2 regions of the Kineococcus aridisoli genome follow, and region 1 is predicted to be linked to the other one. Evidence: predicted binding sites of a transcription regulator. Region 1 holds the regulator's gene; the other holds the start of a gene.

What was found. Region 1 encodes HspR, which represses chaperone genes until heat shock. Its sites were predicted from a motif close to ANTTGAGNCNGNCNGNCTCAANT; they were not measured.
Region 2: a site for HspR is predicted at 1,656-1,678, ahead of ACRYM2_RS20410 (Hsp20/alpha crystallin family protein). Genes of this name have one in related genera too.

Annotation. Positions count from the first base shown of each region.
Region 1 is NZ_JBJLSF010000044.1:3,387-18,325, forward strand. Features, by position in the region: gene ACRYM2_RS13270 (ECF transporter S component) at 1-433, shown strand, start outside; gene ACRYM2_RS13275 (ATP-binding cassette domain-containing protein) at 449-1,930, shown strand; gene ACRYM2_RS13280 (energy-coupling factor transporter transmembrane component T family protein) at 2,029-2,844, shown strand; gene ACRYM2_RS13285 (DUF3616 domain-containing protein) at 2,854-3,951, opposite strand; gene dnaK (molecular chaperone DnaK) at 4,126-6,000, shown strand; gene grpE (nucleotide exchange factor GrpE) at 6,000-6,611, shown strand; gene ACRYM2_RS13300 (DnaJ C-terminal domain-containing protein) at 6,655-7,698, shown strand; gene ACRYM2_RS13305 (heat shock protein transcriptional repressor HspR) at 7,782-8,216, shown strand; gene ACRYM2_RS13310 (beta-propeller fold lactonase family protein) at 8,240-9,259, shown strand; gene ACRYM2_RS13315 (hemerythrin domain-containing protein) at 9,313-10,029, shown strand; gene ACRYM2_RS13320 (TolB family protein) at 10,050-11,186, shown strand; gene ACRYM2_RS13325 (phosphotransferase) at 11,229-12,062, shown strand; gene ACRYM2_RS13330 (SDR family oxidoreductase) at 12,137-12,916, shown strand; gene sigJ (RNA polymerase sigma factor SigJ) at 12,913-13,872, shown strand; gene ACRYM2_RS13340 (FGGY-family carbohydrate kinase) at 13,911-14,939, shown strand, end outside.
Region 2 is NZ_JBJLSF010000104.1:776-14,794, reverse strand. Features, by position in the region: gene ACRYM2_RS20420 (alpha/beta hydrolase) at 1-566, shown strand, start outside; gene ACRYM2_RS20415 (aldo/keto reductase) at 620-1,588, opposite strand; gene ACRYM2_RS20410 (Hsp20/alpha crystallin family protein) at 1,735-2,244, shown strand; gene ACRYM2_RS20405 (glycoside hydrolase family 15 protein) at 2,293-4,044, opposite strand; gene ACRYM2_RS20400 (NAD(P)H-quinone oxidoreductase) at 4,041-5,033, opposite strand; gene ACRYM2_RS20395 (NTP transferase domain-containing protein) at 5,044-5,685, opposite strand; gene chvE (multiple monosaccharide ABC transporter substrate-binding protein) at 5,770-6,843, shown strand; gene ACRYM2_RS20385 (sensor histidine kinase) at 6,965-10,057, shown strand; gene ACRYM2_RS20380 (roadblock/LC7 domain-containing protein) at 10,160-10,606, shown strand; gene ACRYM2_RS20375 (DUF742 domain-containing protein) at 10,613-11,008, shown strand; gene ACRYM2_RS20370 (GTP-binding protein) at 10,989-11,612, shown strand; gene ACRYM2_RS20365 (chemotaxis protein CheW) at 11,819-14,019, shown strand, end outside.

The sequences.
Region 1 (14,939 bases):
CGTGTGGCTGCTGCCGGCCGTCGTCGGCGCGCTCGTCGTCCGCCGCCCCGGCGCCGCGCTGCTGGCGGAGATGGTCGCCGCCAGCGTCGAGGCGCTGCTCGGCAGCCACTGGGGCGCCGGCGTCCTGGTCTCCGGCGCGGTCCAGGGCCTCGGCGTGGAGATCGCCGTCGCCCTCTTCGCGTGGAAGCGCTGGGGCGTGGGCGTGGCCGTCCTCGGCGGGGTCGTCGCCGCCGTCCTGGAGGGCGTCTACGAGCTGTTCGCCTACTTCGCCGGCGCCTGGAGCCTCGGCTTCCAGGTGCTGTACGTGGCCTGCTTCGCGCTGTCCGGCGCCCTCGTGGCCGGTGTCGGCGGCTGGGCGCTGGTGCGGGCGCTGGCCCGCGCGGGCGCCCTGGGGGCCTTCGGCGCGGGCCGCGAGCTGCGCCGGCGCGGCTGAGGCGCGGCGGCGGACGTGGCCGACCTGCGCCTGATCGACCTCACCGTCACCCCCGCCGGCGCCGACCGCCCCGTCGTCGCCTGCGTGGACCTCGACGTCCCCGCCGGCCAGCGCGTCCTGCTCGTCGGCCCCAGCGGTGCCGGCAAGTCGACGGTGCTGCGGGCGCTGGCGGGGCTGCTGGAGGACGACGTCGACGCCCGCGGCGAGGTCCTGCTCGACGGCCGCCCCGCGCGGCCGGGCGAGGTGGGGCTGCTGCTGCAGGACCCGCTGGACACCGTGGTGGCCGCGACCGCCGGCCGGGACACCGCCTTCGGCCCCGAGAACGCGGGCCTGCCCCGCGAGGAGGTCTGGCGGCGGGTCGCCCGCGCCCACGCCGCCGCCCGCTACGCCGCCGGCCGCGACCGGGACGTCGCGACGCTGTCCGGCGGCGAGCGCCAGCGCCTCGCGCTCGCCGGGGTCCTCGCCGCGCAGCCGTCGGTGCTGCTGCTGGACGAGCCGACCTCGATGCTCGACGCGCCCACCGCCGCCCAGGTGCGCGGGGCGGTGCTGGAGGCGGCGGCCGGGCGCACCCTCGTCGTCGTCGACCACGACCTCGCCGGCTGGGCGCCGCACGTGGACCGGGTGCTCGTGCTCGGCCGCGGCGGGCGCCTCGTGGCCGACGGGGCGCCCGGGCGGGTCTTCGCCGGGTCGCGCTCGCTGCTGGCCGACGGCCTGTGGCTGCCCGGGGCGCAGGCGCCGGCACCCGTGGACGTGCCCGCGGGGCTGCTCGCGCCGCAGCTGGCGGTGCCGGAGGCGGCCACCGGCGGTGCGCTGCTCACCGGGCGCGGTCTGGGCCTGCGCCGCCGCCGCCGCAGCCTGCGGCCCGTGCCGCCGGCGACGGTGCTGCGGGAGGTCGACGTGGAGCTCGCGGCGGGCTCGGCGACGGCGCTGACCGGTCCCAGCGGGTCGGGCAAGTCCAGCCTGCTCGCGGTGCTGGCGGGCCTGGCCCGCCCCACCGGGGAGCTGACCGCCGCGCCCGGGCTGGCCGGGGGCCTGGCGCCGCAGCCGTGGCGCTGGCGCTCGCGGGAGCTGGCCGCCCGCCTGGCGTGGGTGCCGCAGTTCCCCGAGCACACCTTCGTGCGGGCCACCGTGCGCGAGGAGGTCGCCGCGACGCCGCTGGCGCTGGGGCGTGCCGAGGCGCGCGGCGAGCAGCTGCTGGAGCTGCTCGGGCTGGCGCACCGCGCGGACGTCAACCCCTTCCGCCTCTCCGGCGGCGAGCAGCGCCGGCTGGCGCTGGCGGGGGCGCTGGCCGCCGGGCCCGCCGTGCTGCTGGCCGACGAGCCGAGCGTGGGGCAGGACCGCGGCACCTGGGCGGTCGTGGCGGGGCTGCTGGCGGCCGCGGCGCGCGAGGGCGTGGCGGTGGGGGTCAGCAGCCACGACGAGCGGTTGCTGGGGGTGCTGGACGGTCCGGTCGTGGCGCTGCGCGCCGGGACACGGGTCGTGGGGGCGGCCGCGTGAGCCGCGACGGCGCGCCCGTCCCCAGCGCTGTCCCCAGCAGTGTCCACAGGCCTGTGCACACCCCTGTGGACGGAGCGGTGGAAGGTGTGGGGAAGGCCGTGACGGCTGTGGACCGCGAGGTGGAGGACCGGGGCGTGGAGGACCGCGAGGTGGGGGACCGCGGGGTCCCGCCCACCCCGGCCCAGCTGCGCAGCGCCGCCCCCGGGCCGCCCGTGCGCTCGTGCGGGCCGCTGCCGCTGCTGGCGGTCTCCCTGCTGTGCGCGCTGGGCGCCTTCGCGGTCGACGCCTGGCAGCAGGCGGCGCTGGCCCTGCTCGTGCAGCTGCTGTGCCTGCCCCTGGTCGTGGGCCGCGGCCACCGGCTGGGGCGCCGGCTGGTGCCGCTGGCGGTGGCGGCGCTGTCGGTGGGGTGGTCCACCGTCCTGGCCGGCGACTCCGACGAGCCGCTGCGCACGGCCGCGACCGCCGCGCTGCGCCTGGTCGTGCTGGTGCTGCCGGGTGCCCTGCTGCTGAGCTGGCTGGACCCCGGCGAGGCCGGCGACCACCTCGCGCAGCGGTTGCGGCTGCCCGGGCGCGTGGTCGTGGCCGTCGTCGCCGCCCTGGGCCAGCTGGCCACGCTGGCCGAGGTGTGGGACCAGGTCGCCGCGGCCCGGCGGGTGCGCGGGCTGGGTGCGGGCCGCTCCCCGCTCTCCCGCGTGCGGTGGGCGGCCTCGACGGCCTTCGGGCTGCTCGTGGACGCCGTCCGCCGCGCGGGGCGGACGGCGGTGGCGATGGACGCCCGCGGGTTCGCCGCGGCGGGGGTGGACGTGCCCCGCTCGTGGGCGCTGCCCGCGCCGTGGCGGCGGGCCGACAGCGTGCTGCTGGGCGCCGGGACGCTGGTGGCGGCCGTGCCGCTGCTGGTCCGCCTGCTCGGCTGACGCCGCGGCTCAGGGGGCCGGCGGCAGCGGCCAGACGTCGGCGAGCATCCCGCCCCCGGCGGTGTGCCGGGCGGCGGCCGGGGAGTCCAGCACCACGAGCAGCTCCTCCGCCCCGCCCGGCTCGGCGGGGACGACCCCGATGCCCTCGGGGTGGTCCTCGCCCTGCCCGTGCGGCAGCTCCAGCAGGACGGGCAGCTCGCGGGCGCGCACGACCGCGGGCGCCTCGGCGCGCAGCGCGCCGGCCCAGCGGTGCACGCGCACCGGTCCGGACAGCCCCATCGAGGGCCCGGTGAGCACGAGCAGGTCGTCGCCGTGCGGGGCCAGGTCGCGCACGCCGAGGCCGCGCAGGTCCAGCAGGTGCACCCGGTAGCGGCGGCCGTCCTCGAACTCCCGCAGCACCAGGCGGCCGTCGTCCTTGCGGTGCGTGGCCGGCCGCAGCTCCAGCAGCACCGCCCAGCCGCGCAGCACGGGACCGCGCAGGCCGACGAGGACCCGGGTGCCCCCGGCGTCCTCGCGCACGGCGACGCCCTCGACGTCGAGGCCGTTGTCCTTGGAGGGGATGGCCAGGAACGGCGCGAGCAGCTCGTCGTCGGCCAGCTCGGTGGCCAGGTCGTCGTCGTGGGCGCCGAGGACGGCGGCGGTCAGGCGCTGCCCGTCCAGCCGCACCTCGCGGGCGGGCAGGCCGGTGGCCGGGTCGACCGGCAGCCGCACCAGCACGAAGCGGTTGGCCTCGCGCACCACCTTGCCCAGCCGCTTGCGCGCCTTGTCGTCGGGGTCGGAGTCGCGGACCTTCTTGCGCTTGAGGCTGTGCGAGCCGATCGCCCACAGCCACGGGCCGGTGCGGGCCAGGCCCTCGACGTCGGCCTCCTCGGAGGCGGCCGCGGGCAGCTCGACGAGGTCGGCGAGCGCCACGCTCACCTGGTCGCCGTAGCCGGTGAGGCGGCCGGTGGCGTCGCGCTGCTCGGTGAGGCGCTCGACGGTGGCCGTCTCGTCGCCGGCGACCCACAGGTGGGGCCCGTCGGTGCGGACGGCGGACAGGTTGACGTGGGTGAGCCCGGCCTTCGACTCCTCGGCGAAGTGCAGCGGGACCTGGCGCAGCGGGTGCACGCCGGGACAGCGTGCGGGAGGACCCGCAGGTTCCCGGACCGGCGGGAACAACCCGGCCGCCCCGGCAGTTGAGCCCATCAGACTCAAGTCCAGCGGCCACGGCTTGACACAGCGGCCGACGCCGTCAGACTTGAGTGAGGAACGCTCAAGCGATCAGGAAAGAGGAGCCACACCATGGCACGTGCGGTCGGCATCGACCTCGGTACCACCAACTCCGTCGTCTCCGTCCTCGAGGGCGGTGAGCCGACGGTCATCGCCAACGCGGAGGGCGGTCGCACGACCCCGTCGGTGGTGGCGTTCGCCAAGAACGGCGAGGTGCTGGTCGGCGAGATCGCCAAGCGCCAGGCCGTCACGAACGTCGACCGCACCATCCGGTCCGTCAAGCGCCACATCGGCACCGACTGGAACGTCTCGATCGACGACAAGAAGTACACCTCGCAGGAGATCAGCGCCCGCACGCTGCAGAAGCTCAAGCGCGACGCGGAGAGCTACCTCGGCGAGGCCGTCACCGACGCCGTCATCACCGTCCCGGCGTACTTCAACGACGCCCAGCGCCAGGCCACCAAGGAGGCCGGCGAGATCGCGGGCCTGAACGTCCTGCGCATCATCAACGAGCCCACCGCGGCCGCGCTCGCCTACGGCCTGGACAAGGGCAAGGAGGACGAGCTCATCCTCGTCTTCGACCTCGGCGGCGGCACCTTCGACGTGTCCCTCCTGGAGGTCGGCAAGGACGAGGACGGCTTCTCCACCATCCAGGTGCGCGCCACCTCCGGCGACAACCACCTCGGCGGCGACGACTGGGACCAGCGCATCGTCGACCACCTGCTGAAGAAGGTCTCCGGCGCCTACGGCATCGACCTGTCCAAGGACAAGATCGCCATGCAGCGCCTGCGCGAGTCCGCCGAGCAGGCCAAGAAGGAGCTGTCGACGGCGACGAGCACGAACATCTCGCTGCAGTACCTGTCGATGACGGAGAACGGCCCCGTCCACCTGGACGAGCAGCTGACCCGCGCGCAGTTCGAGCAGATGACCCAGGACCTGCTGGACCGCACCAAGGCGCCCTTCCACGCGGTCATCCGCGACGCCGACGTCAAGCTCGCCGACATCGACCACGTCGTGCTCGTGGGTGGTTCCACCCGCATGCCGGCCGTGACCGAGGTCGTCAAGGAGCTCACCGGCGGCCGCGAGCCCAACAAGGGCGTCAACCCGGACGAGGTCGTCGCCATCGGCGCCGCCCTGCAGGCCGGTGTCCTCAAGGGCGAGCGCAAGGACGTCCTGCTCATCGACGTCACCCCGCTGTCCCTGGGCATCGAGACCAAGGGCGGGATCATGACCAAGCTCATCGAGCGCAACACGGCGATCCCGACCAAGCGCTCGGAGGTCTTCACCACGGCCGACGACAACCAGCCGTCGGTGCTCATCCAGGTCTTCCAGGGCGAGCGCGAGCTGGCTCGCGACAACAAGCCGCTGGGCACCTTCGAGCTCACCGGCATCGCGCCGGCCCCGCGCGGCGTGCCGCAGGTCGAGGTCACCTTCGACATCGACGCCAACGGCATCGTGCACGTGTCCGCCAAGGACCGCGGCACCGGCAAGGAGCAGTCGATGACCATCTCCGGCGGCAGCGCGCTGTCGAAGGAGGACATCGAGCGGATGGTCAAGGACGCCGAGGCGCACGCCAACGAGGACAAGCAGCGCCGCGAGGAGGCCGAGGCCCGCAACCAGGCCGAGGCGCTCGTCTACCAGACCGAGAAGTTCGTCGCGGACAACTCCGACAAGCTCCCGGCCGAGGGCAAGGAGGAGGTCGAGAAGGCCGTCGCCGAGCTCAAGAGCGCGCTCAACGGCACCGACGCCGCCGAGATCAAGGCCAAGTCGGACGCCGTCGCCCAGGCCAGCCAGAAGCTGGGCGCCGCGATGTACGCCGCGCAGTCCGAGGGCGCCGCGGCCGGTGACGCCGGTGACGCCGGCGCCTCCGGCGGCCCCGGCTCCACCAAGTCCTCCGACGAGGACGTCGTGGACGCCGAGGTCGTCGACGACGAGAAGGACAAGTGATGTCGGAGGAGTTCGCCGAACCCACCGTGGTCCGCGACCGGCGCCGGATCGACCCCGAGACGGGGGCGGTCCGCGCCGAGCCCGGCGAGCCCGCCGAGCAGGGCGACCAGCAGGCCCAGCAGCAGTCCCAGCAGCAGGCCCCGACGGTCGGCGGCCCGGACGACGGCGCCGCCGACGCGGCGCTGGAGGCCGCGCAGGCGCAGGCCGCCGAGCGCCTGGAGGAGCTGCAGCGGCTGAACGCCGAGTACGTGAACTACCGCAAGCGCGTCGACCGGGACCGGGACGTGGCCAGGAACACGGCGCTGGCCAGCGTCGCCGAGGCGCTGCTGCCCGTCCTGGACGACGTGCACCTGGCCCGCCAGCACGGCGACCTGACCGGCCCGTTCGTGGCGATCGCCGACAAGCTGGAGGCCACGCTCACCCGCTTCGGCCTGGTCCGCTACGGCGAGAACGGCGAGCCGTTCGACCCGGCGGTCCACGAGGCGCTGATGCACAGCCACTCCGACGAGCACGAGGTCGCCACGTGCGTCCAGGTGCTGCAGCCGGGGTACCGCTTCGGCGAGCGGATCCTGCGCCCGGCCCGCGTCGCGGTCGCCGACCCGCAGGGATGAACGACTCCGAGGACAGCACGAGAGCGAAGGGGGGTGGGCGCCGGTGAGCATGCAGGACTGGGCGGAGAAGGACTTCTACGCCATCCTCGGCGTCTCCCACGACGCCGACGCCGCGGAGGTCAAGAAGGCGTACCGCAAGAAGGCCCGCACCCTGCACCCGGACGCCAACCCGGGTGACGCGGCCGCCGAGCAGCGCTTCAAGGAGGTCGGCGAGGCCTACGCGGTCCTGTCCGACCCCGAGCAGCGCCGCCAGTACGACGGCGTCCGCGCCATGGTCGGCGGCGGCGCCCGGTTCTCCTCCGGGGGAGCCGGGGGCCCCGCCGGCGGTGCGGGTTTCGAGGACCTGCTCGGCGGGCTCTTCGGCCAGGCCGGCCGCGCGCCCGGCGGGGTGCGCTTCGGCACCCCCGGCGGGCCCGGTGCCGGTGCCGGTGGTTTCGAGGACCTGCTCGGCGGGCTCTTCGGCCAGGCCGGTGCCGGTGCCGGTGGTTTCGGCGGCGGCCCGGCCCAGGCGCCGCCGCGCGGCCAGGACATCGAGGCGTCCGCGCGGGTGTCCTTCCGCGACGCCCTCGACGGCAAGGCGGTCGCGCTGCGCGTGCCCGACCCGCGCGGCGGGCCGGCCCGCACGGTCAACGCGCGGCTGCCGCAGGGCGTGCGCGACGGCCAGAAGGTCCGCCTGCGCGGCAAGGGCGTGCAGGGACCGGGCGGCAGCGCCGGGGACCTGCTGGTCACCGTGCACGTCGAACCGCACCCGGTGTTCCGCCGGGAGGGCGACGACCTGCGGATGACGCTGCCGGTGTCCTTCGACGAGGCCGTCCTCGGCGCCACCGTGGACGTGCCGACGCTGGACGGCTCGACGGTCCGGGTGAAGGTCCCCGCGGGGACCCCGTCCGGGCGCTCGCTGCGGCTGAAGGGCCGCGGCGTCAAGCGCTCGCGCGCCGACGACGAGCGCGGCGACCTGCTGGTGACCGTGGAGGTCGTGGTGCCGCAGCGCGTCGACGGCGCGGTGCGCGAGGCCGTGGAGGCCTTCGCGAAGGCGACCGCCGGCGAGGACCCGCGCGCGGGCCTGGCCGAGCGCGCCCGCAGCTGAGACCCCCGCCGCGGTGGCCGTGCCCGTCCCCGGGCACGGCCACCGCGCGGTGCGGGCAGGAGGACGAGAGGGAGGGGTGGGAGGTGTACGACGACGACAGCGCGGTGTTCGTGATCTCGGTCGCCGCGGAGCTGGCGGGGATGCACCCGCAGACGCTGCGGCAGTACGACCGCCTCGGCCTCGTCTCGCCCAGCCGGGCGCGCGGGCGCGGGCGCCGCTACTCCGCGCGCGACATCGCGCAGCTGCGCGAGGTGCAGCGGCTGTCCCAGGAGGACGGCGTGAACCTCGCGGGCATCAAGCGCATCCTCGAGCTGGAGAACCAGGTGCTGGCGCTCGGCAAGCGCGTGGAGGCGCTGGAGTCCGAGATCGCCCTGGTGCGCCAGCAGGCGCGGCGCATCTTCGCGGCCGGGATGGCCGGCGACATCGTCGCCACGCCCCTGGGGCGGCGGCCGGAGTCGCAGCGCTCGACGGCGCTGGTCGTCTGGCGACCCGAGCACCAGCGCTCCCACCAGCGCTGAAGCGCAGCGGGCACGATGGGCACGTGAGCAGCGACCCCGCGACCACCGTCCTCGCCGTCGGTTCCTACACCTCCGCCACGGGCGGGCGCGGTGCGGGCGTGACGCTGCTGGAGCGCGACCCGGGCACCGGCCGCCTCGGCGGCGTCGTCTCCGTCGACGAGTGCCCCTCGCCCTCCTTCCTGGCCGCCGGCCCGGGCGGCGTGCTGCACGCCGCCCACGAGCTCGACGAGGGCCTGGTCTCCTCGCGCCGCTTCGAGGGCGGGCGCTGGGAGGTGCTCGCGCAGGTGCCCAGCGGCGGCGCCGCGCCCTGCCACCTGTCCGTGGCGCCGTCGGGCGCGCTGCTCGTCGCCGCCAACTACGGCGGCGGCGCGGGTGTGCTGGGCCTGGCGCACGGCGCGGTCACCGGCCCGGAGCAGGTGCTGCGCGCGCAGGGCTGCGGCCCGGAGGCGGAGCGGCAGGAGGCCTCCCACCCGCACTCGACCCTCTTCCTGGACGAGCGGCACGTCGTGGTCTGCGACCTGGGCACCGACGAGCTGCGCGTGCACGCGCTGGAGGGTGCGCGGCTGTCCGCCGAGCCCGTCCAGGTGCTCGCCCTGGCGCCGGGCACCGGCCCGCGCCACGCCCGGCTGCACGGCGGCCGGCTGCACGTGACCGGTGAGCTCGCCGCCACGCTCACCAGCCTCGCCGTCGACGACGGCCGGCTGTCCGACCCGGTCGTGCACCCCGCCCTGGCCGTGCCCGTCGAGCAGCGCACGTACCCCTCCGAGGTCGCGGTGGCGCCCTGGGGCCTGGTCGTGGCCAACCGCCGCGCGGAGGTCCTCACGCTGCACGAGGTCGTCGACGGCACCGCGCGCCCGGTGCGCGACGTCGCGATCGGCGCGCTCAACCCCCGCCACGTCGCCGTGCTGGGCCCCCACGTGTACGTCGCGGCCCAGGACTCCGACCTCGTCGTCCACCTCGCCCTCGACGACGACCTCGTCGTCGTCGACCGCTCCACCGCCGCGGTGGGCTCCCCGACGTGCGTGGTGCCCTTCCCGCTCTGACCGGCGCGCGGGCGGGGCGTGTGGGAGCGGTCCGCGCGGGGCAGGGGACTCCCATGACGAACCCACGCCACGACGGGCTGCGCTCGGTGGCCGACCAGTCCGAGGAGGAGCGCGGCGGCCCGGGCAGCATCCTGTCCCGGCAGAGCCGCGACCACGCCGAGCTCGACGCGCTGATGCGCTCCTACGACGCGGCGGGCAGCCCCGCCGAGCGCGGGCGGATCGTCGCGCAGGTCGGTGAGCGCGCCCTGCGGCACGCCTTCGCCGAGGAGACGGTCCTCTTCCCCGCCTACCGCAAGTTCCTCGCCGGGGACGACGACGAGCTGACCCGGCACATCGAGGGCGACCACCAGAGCGTCAACGACGCGCTGGAGCAGCTGCAGCGCGCCGACCCCTCCTCCGCGGACTACGACGCGACGGTGCGCCACGCCTTCGAGGTGATCCGCCACGACGCGCACGACGAGGAGGACGACCTGCTGCCTCGGCTGCAGCAGGCCGTCGGCGTCGAGCAGCTGCGGGCGATCGGGGCGGCCTGGGAGGTGCAGCGCCGCACCTCGCCGACGCGCCCGCACCCGAGGATCCCGCGCGAACCCCCGGGCAACGTGCTCGCCGGGATCCCGCTGGCCGTCTCCGACCGCGTCAAGGACGCCGTCGACCACGCGCTGCCCGTCGGCACCGGCCGCCGGCGCGCGGCCCCCGCGGTCCTGCTGGCCACCGCGGTCGTCCTGCTCGTTCGCCTGCGCCGCGGGAGCCGAGGTGCTGGGATGAGGTGAGGACGAGGCGAGGGGGAGCCGTGGGGGGCGACGCGCGAGCAGGGGTGCGGGCGGGCGCGGGAGCGGCCGCCGCGCTGGCCGTGCTGCTGGTGGGGGCGGCGGCCCCGGCGGGGGCGCAGCAGGTGGGCGCGCGCGAGGAGGCGCCGTCCGGTCCGGTGCTCGCCTTCGCCGGCCACGACGGCGCCGACGGCGAACCGGGGCTGTTCGGCCTGGACACCGGCACCGGCCGGCAGTGGCGGATCGCCGAGGGTTCCGCGCACGACGTGCACTTCTCGCCGGACGGCACGCGCATCGCGTGGATCGGCCACGGCGACGACGACCTGGGCAGCGTGCAGGTCGCCGCCGCCGACGGCAGCGGGCGGCAGCGGCTGGACGCCCCCGGCGACTCCCGCTCGCTGACGTGGGCGCCGGACGGTGCGCTCAGCTGGTTCCACCGCTCCGCCTGGTCGCCGACGGACTGCACCGACCCCGACCGCCTCACCCGCGTGGAGCTCGTGCACCGCACCGCCGACGGCGCGCAGCGCGCGCTGGGCACGGCCGCCGCGACCGCCGCGCAGCTGCGCGCGTCCCCGGACGGGCGCACGCTCGCGTGGGTGGAGAGCGGTCCCGACGTCTGCGCCGCGGCGCCGACGCAGCTCGTCGTCGCGGACGTCGCCACCGGCGCCCAGGTCGTCGTCGCGGGCGCGGAGGACGCCGCGGACGCCTCCTTCTCCCCGGACTCGGCGAGGCTGGCGCTGACCCACCGCGACGGCGACGTCGTGCTCGTCGACGTCGCCGCGGGCACGGCACACCGGGTGCGCACGGACGGCGTCCTGGAGCGGCGCGCCCGGTTCACCGGGACCGCGGAGCTGGTGCTCGCGCGCACCACCGGCACCTCCCGGCAGCTGAGCCTGGTCGGCCTGGACGGCGGCGTGCACCGCGACCTCGGCACCGCACCGGAGTTCGTCGACGACCTCGTCGTCGCCCCGGACGGTGCGCTGGTCGTCGCGGGCCGCAGCGCCGGCGCCGGTGCCGGCTCGCTGCTGCGCCACCCGCTCGACGGCGCCCCCGCGACGCTCCTGGGCGAGGACGCCCGGGCGGTGGAGCCCGAGCTCGCCGTGGCCCCGTGGTCCTCCCCGGCCCCGGTGCTGGAGCGGCGCGCGCGCTCACCGCGCTGAAACCCGCTGGACCGCCGGGAGCGGCCGGTCCAGGCTGGGTCGGTGCACGAGGAGCAGGGCCAGGTACCGGGCCAGGTACCGGGCGAGGCGCCGGACGAGGAGGTCCTGACCGGTGGCGGCGTGAACCGGGTGGTGCGCCGCGGGGACCGCGTCCTGCGCCCCGTCGGGGCGTGGACGCCGCGCGTGCACGAGCTGCTGCGCCGGCTGGAGCGGGAGGGTTTCCGCGCCGCCCCCCGCGTGCACGGCACCGCCGGCGGCCTGGAGGAGCTGGACTTCCTGCCCGGGCGGGTGTCGAACTACCCGGTGACCGACGCGGCCGCCTCGGAGGCGGCGCTGCGCTCGGCGGCGGCGCTGCTGCGCGAGTACCACGACGTCACCGCGCGGTTCGCGCGGGAGCTGCCGCGCGAGGGCTGGGTGCTGCCCGTGGAGGAACCCGTCGAGGTCGTCTGCCACGGGGACTTCGCCCCGCACAACTGCGTCCTCGACGGCGAGCGGGTCGTCGGCCTCATCGACTTCGACACCGCCCGGCCGGGTGCCCGGCTGCTCGACGTGGCGGCCGGGGCCTACCGCTGGGTGCCGCTGTCGTCGCCGGAGGCCGACGGCGTGCGCGGGGACGTGGCCGAGCACGCCCGCAGGCTGGCGGTGTTCTGCGACGTCTACGGCCTCGGCGAGCGCGAGCGCGCCGGGCTGCTGGACGCGGTGATCGCCTCCCTGGAGGGGCTGGTGCGGTTCATGCACGAGCAGGCCGCGGCGGGCAGCGCGGCGTTCGCCGGGCACGTCGCGGCCGGCCACGACCGCCTCTACCGCTCCGACGCCGAGCACGTGGCCCGCCACCGCGAGCTGTTCGAGGCGGCGCTCGGCACCGGCGGGCGGTAGGCGGGAGCGGCGGGCGGGGTGACCCGTCGCGGCGGCGCGCGTCACGTCCCGGGCGGCTGCGTCGTCTGAGGGGGATGCAGAGCACTGGACGCACCGCCGTCGCCGGGGGCACCGGGACCGCGGGCCGGCACGTCGTCGACCTCCTGCGCGAGCGGGGCCACGACGTGGTCGTGCTCGCCCGCGCCACCGGGGTCGACCTGCTCACCGGCGTCGGCCTGGACGCCGCGCTCGCCGGGGTGGGGACCGTCGTCGACGTCACCTCCACCACGGCCACCTCCTCGGCGGGTTCGGTCCGCTTCTTCCGCCCCGCCACGGAGCACCTGCTCGCCGCGGCGGCGCGGGCGGGGGTGCGGCACCACCTGGTGCTCTCGGTCGTCGGCACCGACCGCGCGCCGTTCGGCCACTACGCCGGCAAGCTCGTGCAGGAGGCCCTGGTCGCGCAGGGGCCGGTGCCCTGGACGGTGCTGCGGGCCACCCAGTTCCACGAGTTCGCGGCGCAGTTCCTCGAGCGGTCCGCGGTGGGGCCGCTGGCCGTGGTCCCGCGGGCGCGGTGCGAGCCGGTCGCCGCGCGGGAGGTCGCCGAACGCATCGCCTCGCTCGTGGCGGCGGGTCCGGCCGGGCGCGTGGCCGACCTGGCGGGGCCGCGGGAGGAGCGGCTGGCCGACCTCGCGCGGGCGTGGGCGGCGGCGGCGGGCCGGCGGGGTGCGGTGCTGGAGGTGCCCCTGCCGGGCGCCTTCGGCGCGGCGGCGCGCGACGGCTCGCTGCTGGGCGGGCCGGGTGCCGACCGCGGGCGGCTGACCTTCGAGCGGTGGCTGGCGCAGCGGGGGCGGGCACCGGCAGCATCCGCGGGGTGAGCGAGGGCGCGGGCGAGGGCGCGGACGAGGGCGCGGACGAGGGCGCGGGCGGGGTCGCCGGTGAGCGGCGCCACCTGCTCGACGTGGCGTTCCGGCTGCTGGGCACGTCGGCCGACGCCGAGGACGCCGTCCAGGAGACCTACGCCCGCTGGTACGCGCTCGCCGAGGAGGAGCGGGCGGCGGTGCTCAACCCCCAGGCGTGGTTGACGCGGGTGGTGGGCCGCGTCTGCCTGGACGTCCTGGGGTCGGCGCGCGTGCGCCGGGAGCGCTGCGTCGGGCAGTGGCTGCCGGAGCCGGTGCCCGGGGCGGGGTGGCAGGGGCCGCCCGACCCGGCCGAGCGCATCACCGTGGACGAGTCGGTGCGGATGGCGCTGCTGGTGGCGCTGGACGCGCTGACCCCGGCCCAGCGGGTGGCCTTCGTGCTGCACGAGGTGTTCGCGCTGCCGTTCGAGGACGTCGCCGAGGTCGTCGGCCGCACTCCGCAGGCCTGCCGCAAGCTCGCCTCGACGGCCCGGCGCGACATCCGGGAGGGCCGCCGCCGGGCCGCCGCCGACGAGGACCACCGGGAGGTCGTGCGGGCGTTCCTGCGCGCCTGCGCGGCCGGTGACCTGCAGGCGCTGGTGCTCCTGCTCGACCCGGGGGTCAGCGCGCGCACCGACGGCGGCGGCCGGGTGCGCGCCGCGCCGAACGCCGTCGTCGGTGCCGAGCGGGTGGCCCGCTACCTGCTCGGCGCCCTGGCGAAGTGGTCGCACGTCGAACTCGTCGACGCCGAGGTCGGCGGGCTGCCGGGAGTGGTGCTCCGCGAGGCGGGGGCGGTCACCGGTGTCGCGGGCTTCGACGTCCGCGACGGGCGGGTGAGCGCCGTCTGGCTGGTGCGGGCCCCGGGCAAGCTGCGCCTGTGGGGTGGCGCCGGTCCGGGGCCGGGGTCCAGCGCCGCGGCCCGGGGAGGCCGGTGACAGGATGCGCGCAGGACCGGCGCGAGGAGGCGTGCGAAGTGCAGTCACAGCGGGACCTGCTGCTCGGGGTCGACATCGGCACCGGCAGCAGCAAGGGCGTGCTCGCCACCCTGGACGGCAGGGTGCTGGCCCGCGCCTCGCGCCGCCACCGCACCGACCACCCCCGCCCCGGCTACGTCGAGCACGACGCCGACGCGGTGTGGTGGGCCGACTTCTGCGCCATCGCGCGCGAGCTGACCGCCCGCGCGGGCGATCCCGCCGACCCGGCCGCGGGACGGGTCGCCGCCGTCTGCGCCAGCGGCATCGGGCCGACCGTGCTGCTGGCCGACGGGAGCGGCCGGCCGCTGCGCCCGGCCGTGCTGTACGGGGTGGACACCCGTTCCGTGCAGGAGGCCGCCGACCTGGAGGAGCGCTACGGCACCGAGGACCTGCTGCGCCGCTGCGGTTCGCGGATGTCCACCCAGGCCGCCGGCGGCAAGCTGGAGTGGCTGCGCCGCCACGAGCCGGAGGTCTTCGCCCGCGCCCGCTACTTCTTCATGTCGAACTCGTACCTGGCCTTCCGGCTGACCGGCGAGTACGTGCTGGACCGGCTCTCCGCGAGCCAGTCGACCCCGCTGTACGACCGGCACGAGGCCGCCTGGATCGCCGAGCGCTGCGAGCAGGTCGCCCCCGGGCTGCCGATGCCCCGCCTGGTCTGGCCCTCCGAGCGCGTGGGCGCGGTGACCGCGGACGCCGCGGCGGCCACCGGCATCCCGGCCGGCACCCCCGTGGCCGCCGGCACCTGCGACGCGTGGGCGGAGGCCGAGAGCGTCGACGTCGGCCGCCCCGGCGACCTCATGGTCATGTACGGCTCGACGACGTTCTTCATCGCCGTCACCGACGGTCCGCGCTGCCACCCCTCGCTGTGGGGGACGGCGGGCAACCGCCCGGGGCAGAGCACGCTGGCGGCGGGCATGGCCAGCTCCGGCAGCGCCGTGGAGTGGTGGCGGGAGACGATCGGCTCCCCGGAGGTCGGTGCCCTGGTCGGCGAGGCCGCGGCCGCGCCGCCCGGCGCGAACGGGCTGGTG
Region 2 (14,019 bases), on a different contig from region 1:
TCGAGCAGAACTACGCGGTGGCGCAGTGGATCGGTACCCACGGCGCGGAGCTCGGCCTCGACGCGAGCCGCCTCGCGGTGGCCGGCGACTCGGTGGGCGGGAACATGGCGGCCGCCCTGACCCTCATGGCCGAGGAGCGCGGCGACGTCGCCCTGCGCTCGCAGCTGCTGTTCTACCCGGTCACCGACGCCGCGTTCGACACCCCGTCCTACCACCGCTTCGCCGAGGGCTACTTCCTGCGCCGCGACGGCATGCAGTGGTTCTGGGACCAGTACACGACCGACGAGGCGCAGCGCGCGCAGGTCACCGCCTCGCCGCTGCGGGCCACGACCGAGCAGCTCGCCGGCCTGCCGCAGGCCCTGGTCATCACCGCCGAGGCCGACGTCCTGCGCGACGAGGGCGAGGCGTACGCGGCGAAGCTGCGCGAGGCCGGGGTCCCGGTGACCGCCGTGCGCTACACCGGGACCACCCACGACTTCGTCATGCTGAACGCGCTGCGCGGCACCCGCGCCGCCACGGCCGCCATCGCCCAGGGCGCGCAGTTCCTGAAGTCCACCCTCGCCTGACCGACCCGCCGTGGTCGTGCACGGGGGGTGCACGACCACGGCGGGGTGAGGGGTCAGAACCCGGCGACCTCGTGGGGCTCGTAGGGGGCCTCCAGCTCGGCGACCTCCTCGTCGCTCAGGTGCAGGTCGACCGCCGCGATCGCGTCGTCGAGGTGGTGCGGCTTGGTCGCCCCCACGATGGGGGCCGTGACGACGGGGTTGCGCGCGACCCAGGCCAGCGCGACCTGCGCGCGCGGGACGCCGCGCCGCTCGGCGACGCGGGCGACCGCGGCGACGATCTCGGCGTCGGAGTCGCGGTAGAGCGTCTTGCCGAACTCGTCGGTCTCCGAGCGGTCGGTCGTGGCGTCCCAGTCGCGGGTCAGCTTCCCGCGCGCCAGCGGGCTCCACGGGATGACGCCGATGCCCTCGTCGGCGCACAGCGGCAGCATCTCGCGCTCCTCCTCGCGGTAGAGGAGGTTGTAGTGGTCCTGCATGGTCGCGAAGCGGGTCCAGCCGTTGAGCTCCTGCAGGTGCAGGGCCTTGGCGAACTGCCACGCCCACATCGAGGACGCCCCCAGGTAGCGGACCTTGCCGGCCTGGACGACGTCGTGCAGCGCCTGCAGCGTCTCCTCCAGCGGCACCGTGGGGTCGAAGCGGTGGATCTGGTAGAGGTCGACGTAGTCGGTGCCCAGCCGGCGCAGCGAGTTGTCGATCTCGGTGAGGATCGCCTGCCGCGACAGCCCCGCCCCGTTGGGGCCCGGGCGCATCCGGTTGAACACCTTGGTGGCGATGACGACCTGGTCGCGGGGCACCGCGGACAGCAGCACCTTGCCGATGATCTCCTCGCTGGAGCCGTCGGAGTAGACGTTGGCGGTGTCGAAGAAGTTCACGCCGGCGTCGAGCGCCTTGTGCAGGAAGGGGGCGCTCTCCTCCTCGGGCAGCGTCCAGGAGTGGCTCCCGCGCTGCGGGTCGCCGTAGCTCATGCAGCCGAGGACGAGCTTGGAGACCTCCAGGCCGGTGCGGCCGAGCTTCACGTAGTCCATGCCGCGATCCTTCCCGCGGTCCGTCCTCCTCGCGCGTCAGCCCAGGGCGAACGCGCCCGTCCCCTGGAATTGAGTCGAGGGGACTCACGTTGGCTCAGTCGACGGCGCTCACCCCGAGCGCCACCAGCCGTCCGAGGAGGACACTGATGAACACGCTGTCCGTGTGGCGCCGCAGCCCCTTCGACGCCCAGTTCGACGCCCTGGTCCGCAGCGCCTTCGGGCCGCTGACGAGCACCACCCCCGCCCGCACCGGCGGCTTCGCGCCCGCCGCCGAGGTCACCCGCGACGGCGACGACGCGCTCGTGCGCCTGGAGCTGCCCGGTGTCGCCCTCGACGACGTGAGCGTCGAGGTCGAGCGCGGCAGCCTCGTGGTCCGCGGTGAGCGCAAGGACGTCCGCTCGGACGACCAGCGCGGCCGCAGCGAGTTCCGCTACGGCAGCTTCCGCCGCAGCTTCTCCCTGCCGAGCACCGTGGCCGCCGACGCCGTGAGCGCCAGCTACGACGCCGGGGTGCTCACGGTGCGCGTCTCCGGTGCGCACGCGAGCGCGCAGCCGACCCGCATCGCGGTCACCGCGGCCGCCCCGCAGGCGGTCGGGACCGGTGAGCCCACCGGCTCCTCCACCGAGTCCTCCACCGAGGCCCCCTCGGCCGAGTGACGATCCCGCGAGAGCCCCGCGACCTCCCCGGTCGCGGGGCTCTCGCCGTCAGCGGGCCAGGCGCACCGAGCTGGACAGCAGCGCCGCGTGCACGAAGGCCTGCGGCAGGTTCCCGCGCAGCTGGCGCTGGCGCACGTCCCACTCCTCGCTGAGCAGCGCCGCCGGCCCGCACGCGGCCCGGTTGCGCTCGAAGAAGCGGAACGCGTCGACCTCCTCGCCGGCCGCGTGCAGCGCCTCCGCCAGCAGGAAGCCGCACAGCAGGAACGCCCCCTCGGTGGTGCCCAGCGGCATCGAGTCGGGGGAGTAGCGGTACACGTGGTGGTCCTCCACCAGGTCGCGGCGCACCGCCTCCAGCGTCGCGCGCGAGCGCGGGTCCTCCACCGGCAGCGCCCCGTGCAGCGGCGGGCGCAGCAGCGCCGCGTCCACCCCCGGCTGCCCCGGGCTGCGCTGCCAGCGCCCCTCCACCGGGTGCAGGCCCTCGCGCGAGGTCCGCGCCAGCACCGCGTCCGCCAGCGCCGAGTACCGCGCCGCGTCCCCGGGGGAGGAGACGGCGGCCACGCACCTCAGCCCGGCCACGCACTCCAGCCGCGAGTGCGTCCAGTGGTCGTCCTCGATCTCCCAGATCCCCGCGTCCGGCTGCTGCCAGCGCTGCTCGATCGCCGAGACGGCCACCTCCACCGCGCGCCGGCCGTCGGCGTCGAGGACGTCGAAGCGCGCGGCGGCGGCCAGCAGCTGCAGCACCTCGCCGAAGGCGTCGAGCTGGAACTGCCCGCGCACGTGGTTGCCGGCGATGTCCCAGCCGCCCGGGTAGCCCGGCAGCCCCGTCGGGCGCTCGTCGGGCACGGGCGCGCCGAGCACCGTGTACGCGGGCGACATGCCGGGGCCGTCGGCCAGCACCCGCTGGGTGACGAACCCGACGAGCGTCTCGAACAGCGGGTGCGGCGCACCGCACTCGGCGAGCGCGAGCCCGGCGTAGCACTGGTCGCGCACCCAGGCGTAGCGGTAGTCGTAGCTGCGCCCGCGCTCGGCGTGCTCGGGCAGCGACATCGTCGCCGCCGCCACCATGCCGCCGGCGTCGGAGGTCAGGCCGCGGATCACCGCGAACGAGTGCTGCGCCTCCGTCGGGGCGATGCTGTCGCGGACCTCCGGCACCGCCGAGCGCCAGGTGTGCTCGGTGGACTGCCAGGCGTGCCAGGGGTCCGGCGGCTCCTCGGGCAGCCGGGTCCCCACCTCCAGCACGAGGTGGTGGCTGGTGCCGGCGGGCACCCGCAGCCGCTGGCGCAGGACGCCGTCCTCGACGTGCGCGTCCGCCAGCCCCGTCAGCCGCACCCGCAGGTCCCCGGTGCGCCCGCTCCAGCGCCCCCGCTCGTCGCGGCGCAGGCCCCGCAGCGCCTTCGTGCCGAACCCGGCGCGCAGGTCCAGCAGCACGTCGACCTCGGCCTCGCCCTGCGCGGCGACCACCTCGCGCAGCACGACGGCGCGCTCGGGGTCGCTGGGCATCGCGAGCGCGTCGCGGCAGTCGACCGTCCCGTCGCCGCGAGAGGTCCAGCGGTGGCGGAAGACCAGCGTCCCCGGCTCGTAGTGCCCGCCCCACACGAACGGGTGGGTCGGCGTCACCGAGAACGCGCCGCGACCGCCCAGCAGGGCGGCGAAGACGGCGTCGTCGTGCCAGGTCGGCGCGCACAGCCACGTCATGTCCCCGCGCGGGCCCACGACCGCACCGCGCGCCCCGTCGGCCACCAGCGCGTAGTCGCGCAGCACGTGCGGCGGGAAGCGCCGGGAGGACTCCTCCGGCGTCACGCCGGCGCCCCGGCCCCCGTCACCAGCAGCAGCTTGCCCACGTGCGAGGAACCCTCCATCACCTCGTGCGCGCGGGAGGCCTCCGCTAGCGGGAAGCGCTCGTGCACGACGGGGCGGACGCCGCCGTCGACGACCAGCGGCCACACGTGGTCGCGCACGCTGGCCACGACCGCCGCCTTCTCCTCCGGCGACCTCGAACGCAACGTCCTGGCGTGCAAGGAGATCCGCTTGCGCAGCAGCAGGCCCAGGTCGATCTCGGCGGTGGTGCCGCCCTGGGTGGCGATCACCACCAGGCGGCCGTCGGTGCCCAGCACGTCGAGGTTGCGGGCCAGGTAGGGCGCGCCCACCAGGTCCAGCACGACGTCCGCGCCGGCGGGCTCGAACTCCCGCACGCGGGCGACGAAGTCCTCCTCGCGGTAGTCCACCAGCAGCTGCGCGCCCAGCTCGGCGCAGCGCGCCAGCTTGGCGGGCGAGCCCGCCGTCACCGCCACCCGCGCCCCCACCTGCCGGGCCAGCTGGATCGCCATCGTGCCGATGCCGCTGGAACCGCCGTGCACGAGCAGCAGCTCGCCGGGGCGCAGGCCCGCCGTGGTGAACACCGTGCTCCACACCGTGCACGCCACCTCCGGCAGCGCCGCGGCGTCGACCACGTCCACGCCCTGGGGCACCGGCAGCAGCTGACCGGCCGGGACGGCGACGCGCTCGGCGTAGCCGCCGCCGGCCAGCAGCGCGCACACCGCGTCCCCGGGCCGCCAGCCCGTCACGCCCTCGCCCAGCGACTCGATCCACCCGGAGACCTCCAGCCCGGGGTGCTGCGGCGCACCGGGCGGCGGCGGGTACAGCCCGCGCCGCTGCATGGCGTCGGCCCGGTTCACCCCCGCCGCGGCCACCCGCACCACCACCTCGCCGGGGCCGGCGACGGGGTCGGGCGCCTCCCTCTCGACGAGGGCCCCCGGGCCGCCGGGCTGCTCAACGGTCACGATCCGCACGAGGCCGACCCTACGTTTCCCCTCCCGGGCCCGCCCGGCCGAGCAGCTCCCGCGCGCGCTCCAGGTCCGCCGGCACGTCCACGTCCAGGCACTCGGCGTCGGTCACCGCGACCTCCACGACCTCCACGCGCGCCAGCAGCGCGCGCAGCGGGCGCCCGGCCAGCGGCTCCTGCGCGGCCAGCTCGCCCAGCACCGCCAGCACCGGCTCGCGCCGCCACGCCGACAGCAGCGGCTGGCGGCGGCCGCCCGCGTCCACGCCCACCGCCGCCAGCGCGCCGCGCCGCGCCCGCAGCGCCGCCAGCAGCCGCGGCACGGCGCTCGCCGCGAACGGCTGGTCGCCGGCCAGGACCACCACGGCCGGTGTCGAGGCGGCCGCCAGGCCCGCCGCCAGCGCCGGCAGCGGCCCCCCTCCGGGGGGGTCCTCCTGCAACCGGGTGACCGTGGGACCCGCCGCGCGTGCTGCGAGCGGGTGACCCACGACGAAGATCCGCGCCGAGCGCTGAAGCTCCCCCGCGAGGCGGCCGATGACGGTGGTGTCGGCCAACCGCGCCGACAGCTTGTCCGCGCCCGGAGCCTGCGCGGCGTAGCGGCGTCCCGCGCCGCCCGCCAGCAGGACGACGTCGGCCCGGTGGTCCGCACGCCCGTGGAGCACCCCGCCAGTGTCCCGGCCGCAGCCCACCAGCACCACAGCGCACCGGTGCGAGCACCGCTCGCCCAGACGAAGGAGAAGCCCGTGCTGAAGAAGAGCCACGCCGCCGTGCTCGTCGGCGCCGCCCTCGTGCTGTCGGCGTGCGGCGGTGGAGCCGACGCCTCCGACGAGAGGACCGGCACCAAGAGCGTGGGCATCGCCATGCCGACCACGTCCTCGACGCGCTGGATCTCCGACGGCAAGAGCATGGTCGACCTCTTCGAGGCCGCCGGCTTCACCACCGACCTGCAGTACGGCGAGGACGACGTCGACAGCCAGGTCAGCCAGATCCAGCGGATGATCGACGACGACGTCAGCGTCATCGTCGTGGCCGCCATCGACGGCACCCAGCTCACCGGCGTGCTCTCGCAGGCGGAGGCCGCGGGCATCCCCGTCATCGCCTACGACCGCCTGCTCACCGGCAGCACGGACGTCGACTACTACGCCTCCTTCGACAACGCCGAGGTCGGCCGCCTGCAGGCGAAGGCGGTCGTCGACCGCCTCGGCCTCGAGACCGCCACCGGGCCGCTGACGATCGAGCTGTTCGCCGGCTCGCCCGACGACTCCAACTCCTACGGCTTCTACGAGGGCTCCATGGAGGTCCTCAAGCCCTACCTGGACGCCGGCGAGCTCGTCGTGCGCAGCGGCCAGACCAGCATGGACCAGATCGCCACCGAGCGCTGGGACGGCGCCACCGCCGCGGCCCGCCTGGAGAACCTGCTCACCGCCCACTACGGCACCGCGCGCCTCGACGCGGTCCTGTCGCCCTACGACGGCATGAGCCGCTCGATCATCTCCACGCTGCAGGCCCGCGGCTACGGCGCCGGCCAGCCCCTGCCGGTCGTCACCGGCCAGGACGCCGAGCTGGAGTCGGTGAAGTCGATCCTCGCCGGCCAGCAGGCGCAGACGGTGTTCAAGGACACCCGAGAGCTCGCGGAGACGGCGGTGCGGATGTCCGAGGCCGTCCTGGCCGGTGAGCAGCCGACCACGACCACCACCGCGGACAACGGCGTCAAGGACGTCCCCGCGCAGCTCCTGGAGCCCGTCTCGGTCGACGCGGGCAACGTCCAGCAGGTGCTCGTCGACAGCGGTTTCTACACCGCGGACCAGCTCGCCGGCTGACCCGCCCGGGCGAGGTTCCCCCGGTTCCGCTCAACCCGGGGACCCCGTCTCCCGATCACCCCCAGGTCTGCTCCACCTCAGTGGGCACCTGACAGCCCACTCACGCGTACGGAAGGTCGACATGCTGCGCAACCTGAGCATCAGAGCCAGGCTCCTGGTCCTCCTCTCGGTCCCGCTCGCGGTGCTCCTGGTCGCCGCGGTCGCGATCGACGTCCGTCTCATCACCTCCGCCGCCGAGACCCGCCGCGTCGCGATGTTCGCCGGCACGGCCGACGAGGGCAGCCAGCTGCTCGTCGCGCTCCAGCAGGAGCGCCTCGCCAGCGTCCAGTCGCTGGTCGAGGGCTCGGGCGTCACGCCCGAGCAGGTCGCCGCGGCCCGCACCGCCTCCGACGGCGCGCTCCAGGCGCTGGCCGCCGAGCTGACCGAGGTGGACCTCGCGGACGGCGGCTCGGCCACCTCGGCCGCGCTGCAGAAGGCGCAGGCGGCCGCCGGCGCCATCGCCCAGGTCCGCGCCATCGTCGACAGCGGCAACACCACCGCCGCCCAGACCCTCACCGCCTACGACCCGTTCGTCAACGCCTACTCCGACCTGGCGCTCGCGGTCTCCGACGACACCAGCGAGCGCGACCTGGCCCGCGACCAGGCCGGTTTCGCCTACCTGGTCAAGGAGAGCGAGGCGGCCTCCCGCGAGCAGGTCGCCGGCCTGCTCGTCCTGGAGGGCGTCACCTCCGCCAGCGTCACGCAGATCCGCGGCACCTCGATCGCCGAGCAGGAGTTCTTCCAGGACCAGGCGGACTCCCTGCTCAACGCCGACCTCGCCGACCGGGTCGACGCGGCCCTGAACGCCTCCGAGGCCTCCCAGGCCCGCGCGTTCGTCAGCAAGGACCGCAACGCGTTCACCGCGGCCGGCTCGGCCGCCCCGTCCCTCAGCGCCGACGAGTGGCTGACCCGGACCGGCACGGTCATCGAGAGCCTCAACACCGCCACCGACATCGCCGCCCAGGACGTCTCCGACCGCGGTGACGCCGCGGCCGGCAGCGCCCTGCTGCGCGGTGTCCTGCTCGCCGCGCTGACCCTGCTCGTCGCCGCCGGCGTCGTCTTCTTCGCCCTCACGGTGGCCCGCAGCATCGGCAGCCGCCTGCGCGCCCTGGCCGCCGCCGCGACCGAGGTCCGCGACGAGCTGCCCCGCATGGTCGAGCGCATGCAGACCCCGGGCGAGGGCCCGGGCGTGGAGTTCTCCCCGCTGGAGATCACCAGCACCGACGAGATCGGTGAGGTCACCAAGGTCATCAACGACCTCAACGAGACCACCTTCCGCATCGCCGGTGAGCAGGCCGCGCTGCGCGCCTCGATCGCCGAGATGTTCGTCAACGTCGCCCGCCGCGACCAGGCGCTGCTCGCCCGCCAGCTGGCCTTCCTGGACCAGCTGGAGCGCACCGAGGAGAACCCCGACACCCTCGAGGACCTCTTCACCCTCGACCACCTGGCGACCCGGATGCGGCGCAACGCCGAGTCCCTGCTCGTGCTGGCCGGCATCAACACCGGCCGCCGCCTGCGCCGGCCGCTGCCGCTGTCGGACGTGGTCCGCACCGCGGCCGGTGAGATCGAGCACTACGGCCGCGTGGACCTGGCCCTGCAGGTCGACCCGCCGGTCGTCGGCCACCTCGCGCTGTCGCTGTCGCACCTGATGGCGGAGCTGCTCGAGAACGCGACGAACTTCTCCGACCCGGGCACCCGCGTCGTCGTCGGCACCGCCGAGACCGAGCGCGGCATCGAGGTCACCATCCGGGACAGCGGCCTCGGCATGAGCGCCGAGGAGGTCGAGACCGCCCACCGCCGCATCTCCGGTGGCCGCGCCTCGGAGTTCGTCGGCGCCCAGCGCCTCGGCTTCTACGTCGTCGGCCGCCTCGCCGGCCGCCTCGACGTCGACGTCCACGTCGACACCGCCGAGGGCCGGGGCACCACCGTCACGCTCGTCCTCGCCGCCTCGCTGTTCACCCCGGGCAGCGTCAAGGCCGGCCAGCCGGAGCTGGCCGCCCTCGACAGCGGGCTGCCGGTGGCCGACACCGCCCCCGCCGCGCTCCCGGCGCTGCCGGACACCGCGGTCTCCGCGCTGCCGGACGCCGCGCCGGCCACCCCCGCGGGCCTGCCCAGCCGCAAGCCCGCCGCGCCGGCCACGGGTGCCGACACGATCGTCAGCAACCCGCTGGCGGCCGACGGCCTCGGCGACGCCCTCTCGGCGACGCTGCAGGAGTCCGCGGCGCAGGCCGCGGCCAGCTCCGAGGTCAACCCGTCCGCGCCCACGAAGGTCGAGGGCCGGCAGCTGCCGACCCGCCGCCGCACCGCCCAGGCGCAGGCCAAGGCCGACGCGGCCGCCACCCCCGCTCCCGCGGCCGCCGCTCCCGCCGCTCCCGCGGCGGAGGTCCCCGCGGCGGACTGGAAGCCGGTGGCCGCCGCCACCAGCGCCGCCCCGGCGATGCCCAAGCGCGAGCGCAAGGCCGAGGCGCCGACCGCCCTGGCCGCGGCGCAGGACATCCTGCCCAAGGCCGGCCGCCGGCCGCGCCCGGTGCGCGACTCCGCGACGCCGCCGAAGACCGCCGCCGAGGCGTTCTGGACCTCGCGCAAGCGCGGCGAGGCCCCCGAGGCCACCCCGGCCGCCCCGGCCACCACGGCCTCCGCGCTCGACGCCCTCGAGGCGAACCGCGCGGCGCAGGTGGAGCAGCCCGTCGCGGCCCCGGCTCCCGCTCCGGCGGAGGCGCCGGCCCCGGTCGCGGCGGCTGCCGCCGAGGCCCCGGCCCCGGTCCTGCCGGTGGCCCCGGCCCCCGTGGAGGTCCCGGCCCCCGCGCCGGTGCCGGCCGCGGAGGTCGCCGCCCCCGCCGCCCCCGCCGTCCCGGCGGTGCCGGGCCGCTCGGTCGGCGAGGCCCTGCGCCAGCGCAGCGCCCTGGCGGCCGAGGCCCTGTCCGCCCTCACCGAGGGGCAGAGCTTCACGCCCTCCAAGGGCACCGGCTCCGCGCCGCTGGTCCGCCGCCAGGCGGGCGCCACGGCGGCCGCGGCCAAGCCCGCCCCCGCCCGCGCCGCCGCCAACCGGCAGCGTCGCGCCCCCGCGGACGTCCGCTCGATGCTCTCCGGCTTCCAGGCCGGCGTCTCGCGCGGTCGCGCCGGAGGCGACGTCCCCGTCGCCGACCCGAAGGACGGCGCCGATGGCACCGCCTGACCACCAGTCCTCGACCCCGTCCCGGGGTCGCGGGGAAGACCACCCGACCGACCTGACCGACCTGACCGAACGACAGTCCAGCCCGAGAAGAGGAACCCCACTGTGACCGCGCTTAGCTCCGAGGCCGCCGACTTCAGCTGGCTCCTCGACAACTTCGTCAAGAGCGTCTCCGGCGTCCAGCACACCGTCGTCGTCTCCGCCGACGGCCTGCTCATGGCCATGTCCGAGAAGCTCGACCGCGAGTCCGGCGACCAGCTGGCCGCCATCGTCTCGGGCGTCTCCAGCCTGGCCCGCGGCGCCGCCCGCCAGCTGCAGTCCGGCGAGGTGCGCCAGGCCATCATCGAGATGGACGACGCGTTCTTCTTCCTCGTCAACATCTCCGACGGCTCGGTCCTGGCCGTCGCCGCCGAGGCGGGCTGCGACGTCGGCCTCATCGGCTACGAGATGGCGATGCTGGTGCAGCGCGCCGAGACCGTCCTGACCCCGCAGCTGGTGTCGGAGATGCGGGCCGCGCTGCCCACCTCCGCCCCCGTCGCTTCCCGGTGGTGACCGGACGTGACAGCACCTGGTAGTGCGGACCTCTGGTCCGACGACGACGACCAGGACGCCGAGGAGTTCACCGTCCGCCCGTACACCGTCACCGGTGGGCGGACCCGTCCCTCCAACGTCGACCTCCCCGTGGAGGCCCTCGTCGAGGCGCTCAGCGACCCCGACGTCGGGATGACGCCGGAGCGGCGGAAGATCCTGGAACTCACGAAGAAGTCCTACCTGTCGATCGCCGAGCTGTCCGCCCACGTCCACCTGCCGGTCGGCGTCGTGCGCGTCGTGGTGAGCGACCTCTCCCAGACCGGGAAGGTCCGCATCCACGGCCTCACGATGACCTCGGCACCTCAACCCGCGACCACCATCAGCGTCCTGGAGAGTGTTCTCAATGGCATTTCCTCGCTCTGACGTGAGCCCCGCCGGAGCCGGAGCGCCCGCGGGAACCGACACTCAGGCACCGCCCACCGTCGTCAAGATCGTCGTGGCCGGCGGGTTCGCCGTCGGCAAGACGACCTTCATCGGCTCGATCTCCGACATCGAGCCGCTGCGCACCGAAGCCGCCATGACCGAGCACTCGGTCGGCGTCGACGACGCGGGCCTGAACTCCGACCGCAAGACGTCGACCACGGTCGCCATGGACTTCGGCCGCATCGCGCTGCCGGGCAACCTGTGGCTGTACCTGTTCGGCACCCCCGGCCAGGACCGCTTCCTGTTCATGTGGGACGACCTCGTCAAGGGCGCCATCGGCGCGGTCGTGCTGGTCGACACCGACCGCCTCGACCAGTGCTTCCCGGCCGTCGACTACTTCGAGTCGCGCGGCATCCCGTTCGTCGTCGCCGTCAACTGCTTCGACGGCGTGGCCCAGCACGACCTGGACTCCGTGCGCGAGGCGCTCGGCGTGCCGGAGAACGTCCCGCTGGTCTACACCGACGCCCGCAGCAAGGCCGCCACCAAGCACAGCCTCATCACGCTCGTGCAGACCGCCCTGGCCCGGCTGAGCGCCGCGTCCTGACCGACGCCCGCACGACGAGAGGCCGGTCCCCGTCCCGGGGGCCGGCCTCTCGTCGTCCGCCCGGCCCCGCCCGGCCCGCCCGCCCGGCCGCGCGCATCGGCTGGACGGGTGACGTTTCAGCTCCGGCGCCCGTGTGCCGATGAGCACTGTGAGCAGGACGCCGCGGCCCGACCGGGCCGCACCGACGCGAGAAGCGGGAGTGCCACGTGGACGACATGGACGAGATCGTCCAAGAGTTCCTCGTCGAGAGCTACGAGAACCTGGACCAGCTGGACTCCGACCTCGTCGCGCTCGAGCAGGAGCCGGGCTCGCGGGAGCTGCTCGCCAGCGTCTTCCGCACCATCCACACGATCAAGGGCACCAGCGGCTTCCTGGCGTTCTCGCGCCTGGAGTCGGTCGCCCACGTCGGCGAGAACCTGCTGGCCCGCCTGCGCGACGGCCAGCTGGTCATGACCCCGGTGACGACCGACGTGCTGCTGCGCATGGTCGACACCATCCGCGCGCTGCTGTCCTCCATCGAGGCCTCGCACAGCGAGGACGGTGTCGAGGTCGCCGAGGTCGTCGCCGCCATCCGCGCCGTGCTCGACGGCGAGCAGCCCGTGCTCCCCCCCTCCGCCGGCGCCGGTGCCGAGACCCCCGCCGAGACCCCCGCCGAGACCCCCGCCCCGGTCGCCGAGGTGCCCGCGCCCGCCGAGGAGGTGCCCGCGCCCGTCGTCGAGGTCCCCGCCCCCGTCGAGGAGGTGCCCGCGCCCGTCGTCGAGGTCCCCGCCCCCGTCGCCGAGGTCCCCGCTCCGGTCGCCGAGGTGCCCGCGCCCGTCGAGGCCCCTGCTCCGGTCGCCGAGGTCCCGGCCCCCGTGGCCGAGGTCCCCGCACCCGCCCCGGTGCCCGCGCCCGTCGCCGCGCCCGCCGCCGCGCCCGTCGCCGCCGCGCCCGCCGACAAGCCCGCCGCGCCCGCCGGCGAGAAGGCCTCCGCCGTCGAGGCCAGCATCCGCGTCGACGTCGAGCTGCTGGAGTCCCTGGTCCGCCAGGCCGGTGAGCTGGTCCTGGCCCGCAACCAGATCCTCCAGCGCGCCGGCGCGCTGCGCGACGAGGACCTCACCCGCGCCTGCCACCGCCTCAACCTCGTCGCCAGCGAGATGCAGGAGACGGTCATGCGCACCCGCATGCAGGCCATCGACCACCTGTGGTCGAAGCTGCCCCGCGTCGTCCGCGACCTCGGGAACATGCTGGGCCGCAAGATCAAGCTGGAGATGGAGGGCGGCGACACCGAGCTCGACCGCACGCTGCTCGAGGCCGTCAAGGACCCGCTGACCCACATCGTCCGCAACGCGGTCGACCACGGCATCGAGTCGCCCGAGGTGCGCCGCGCCGCCGGCAAGAACGAGGTCGGCACCCTGAAGCTGCGCGCGGCGCACGAGGGCGGCCAGGTCGTCGTCGAGATCCGCGACGACGGCAAGGGCATCGACCCGGCCATCATCGGCGCCAAGGCCGTCGAGAAGGGCCTGGTGACGGCCGCCAAGCTGGAGTCGCTGACCCCCAACGACATCCTGCAGTTCCTGTTCCTGCCCGGCTTCTCCACCGCCGCCAAGGTCACCAACGTCTCCGGCCGCGGTGTCGGCATGGACGTCGTCAAGACGAACATCGAGCGCATCGGCGGCTCCGTCGACGTCGAGTCCGTCGTCGGCCACGGCACCGTCTGGCGCCTGCGGATCCCGCTGACCCTGGCGATCGTCCCGGCCCTGACCGTCGAGTGCGCCGGCCAGCGCTACGCCATGCCGCAGGTCAACCTGCTGGAGCTGGTCAGCCTGGACACCGAGCGCATGTCCAAGGCGATCGAGGACGTCGGCGGCGCGAAGGTGTACCGCCTGCGCGGTGCGCTGCTGCCGCTGATCCGCCTGGAGGAGGCGCTGGAGCTCAAGCGCCCCGCCGACGCGGAGATGCCGACCAACCTCGTCATCGCCGTCCTGGAGTGCGACGGCCGCCGCTTCGGCCTCGTCGTCGACCGCGTCCTGGACACCGAGGAGATCGTCGTCAAGCCGCTGTCCGGCGTGCTGAAGGCGATCGGCTCCTACGCCGGGGCGACCATCCTCGGCGACGGGCGGGTCTCGCTGATCCTCGACGTGCAGTCGCTGGCGCGCCGCACGATGCGCTCGGACGGCATCGAGCACGCCGCGTCCGCGGCCGCCTCGACGACCGCCGCGACGGGCGAGGGCCAGCGCCTGCTGGTCGTCGGCCTCGGCGACAACCGCCGGGTCGCGATCCCGCTGGACGTCGTCACCCGCCTGGAGGAGTTCAAGACGGAGTCCATCGAGCGCGTCGGCCGGCGCGAGGTCGTCCGCTACCGCGGCGAGATCCTCCCGCTGGTCCGCCTCTCGCACCACCTCGGCGGCGGTTCCCGCGGGGCCCG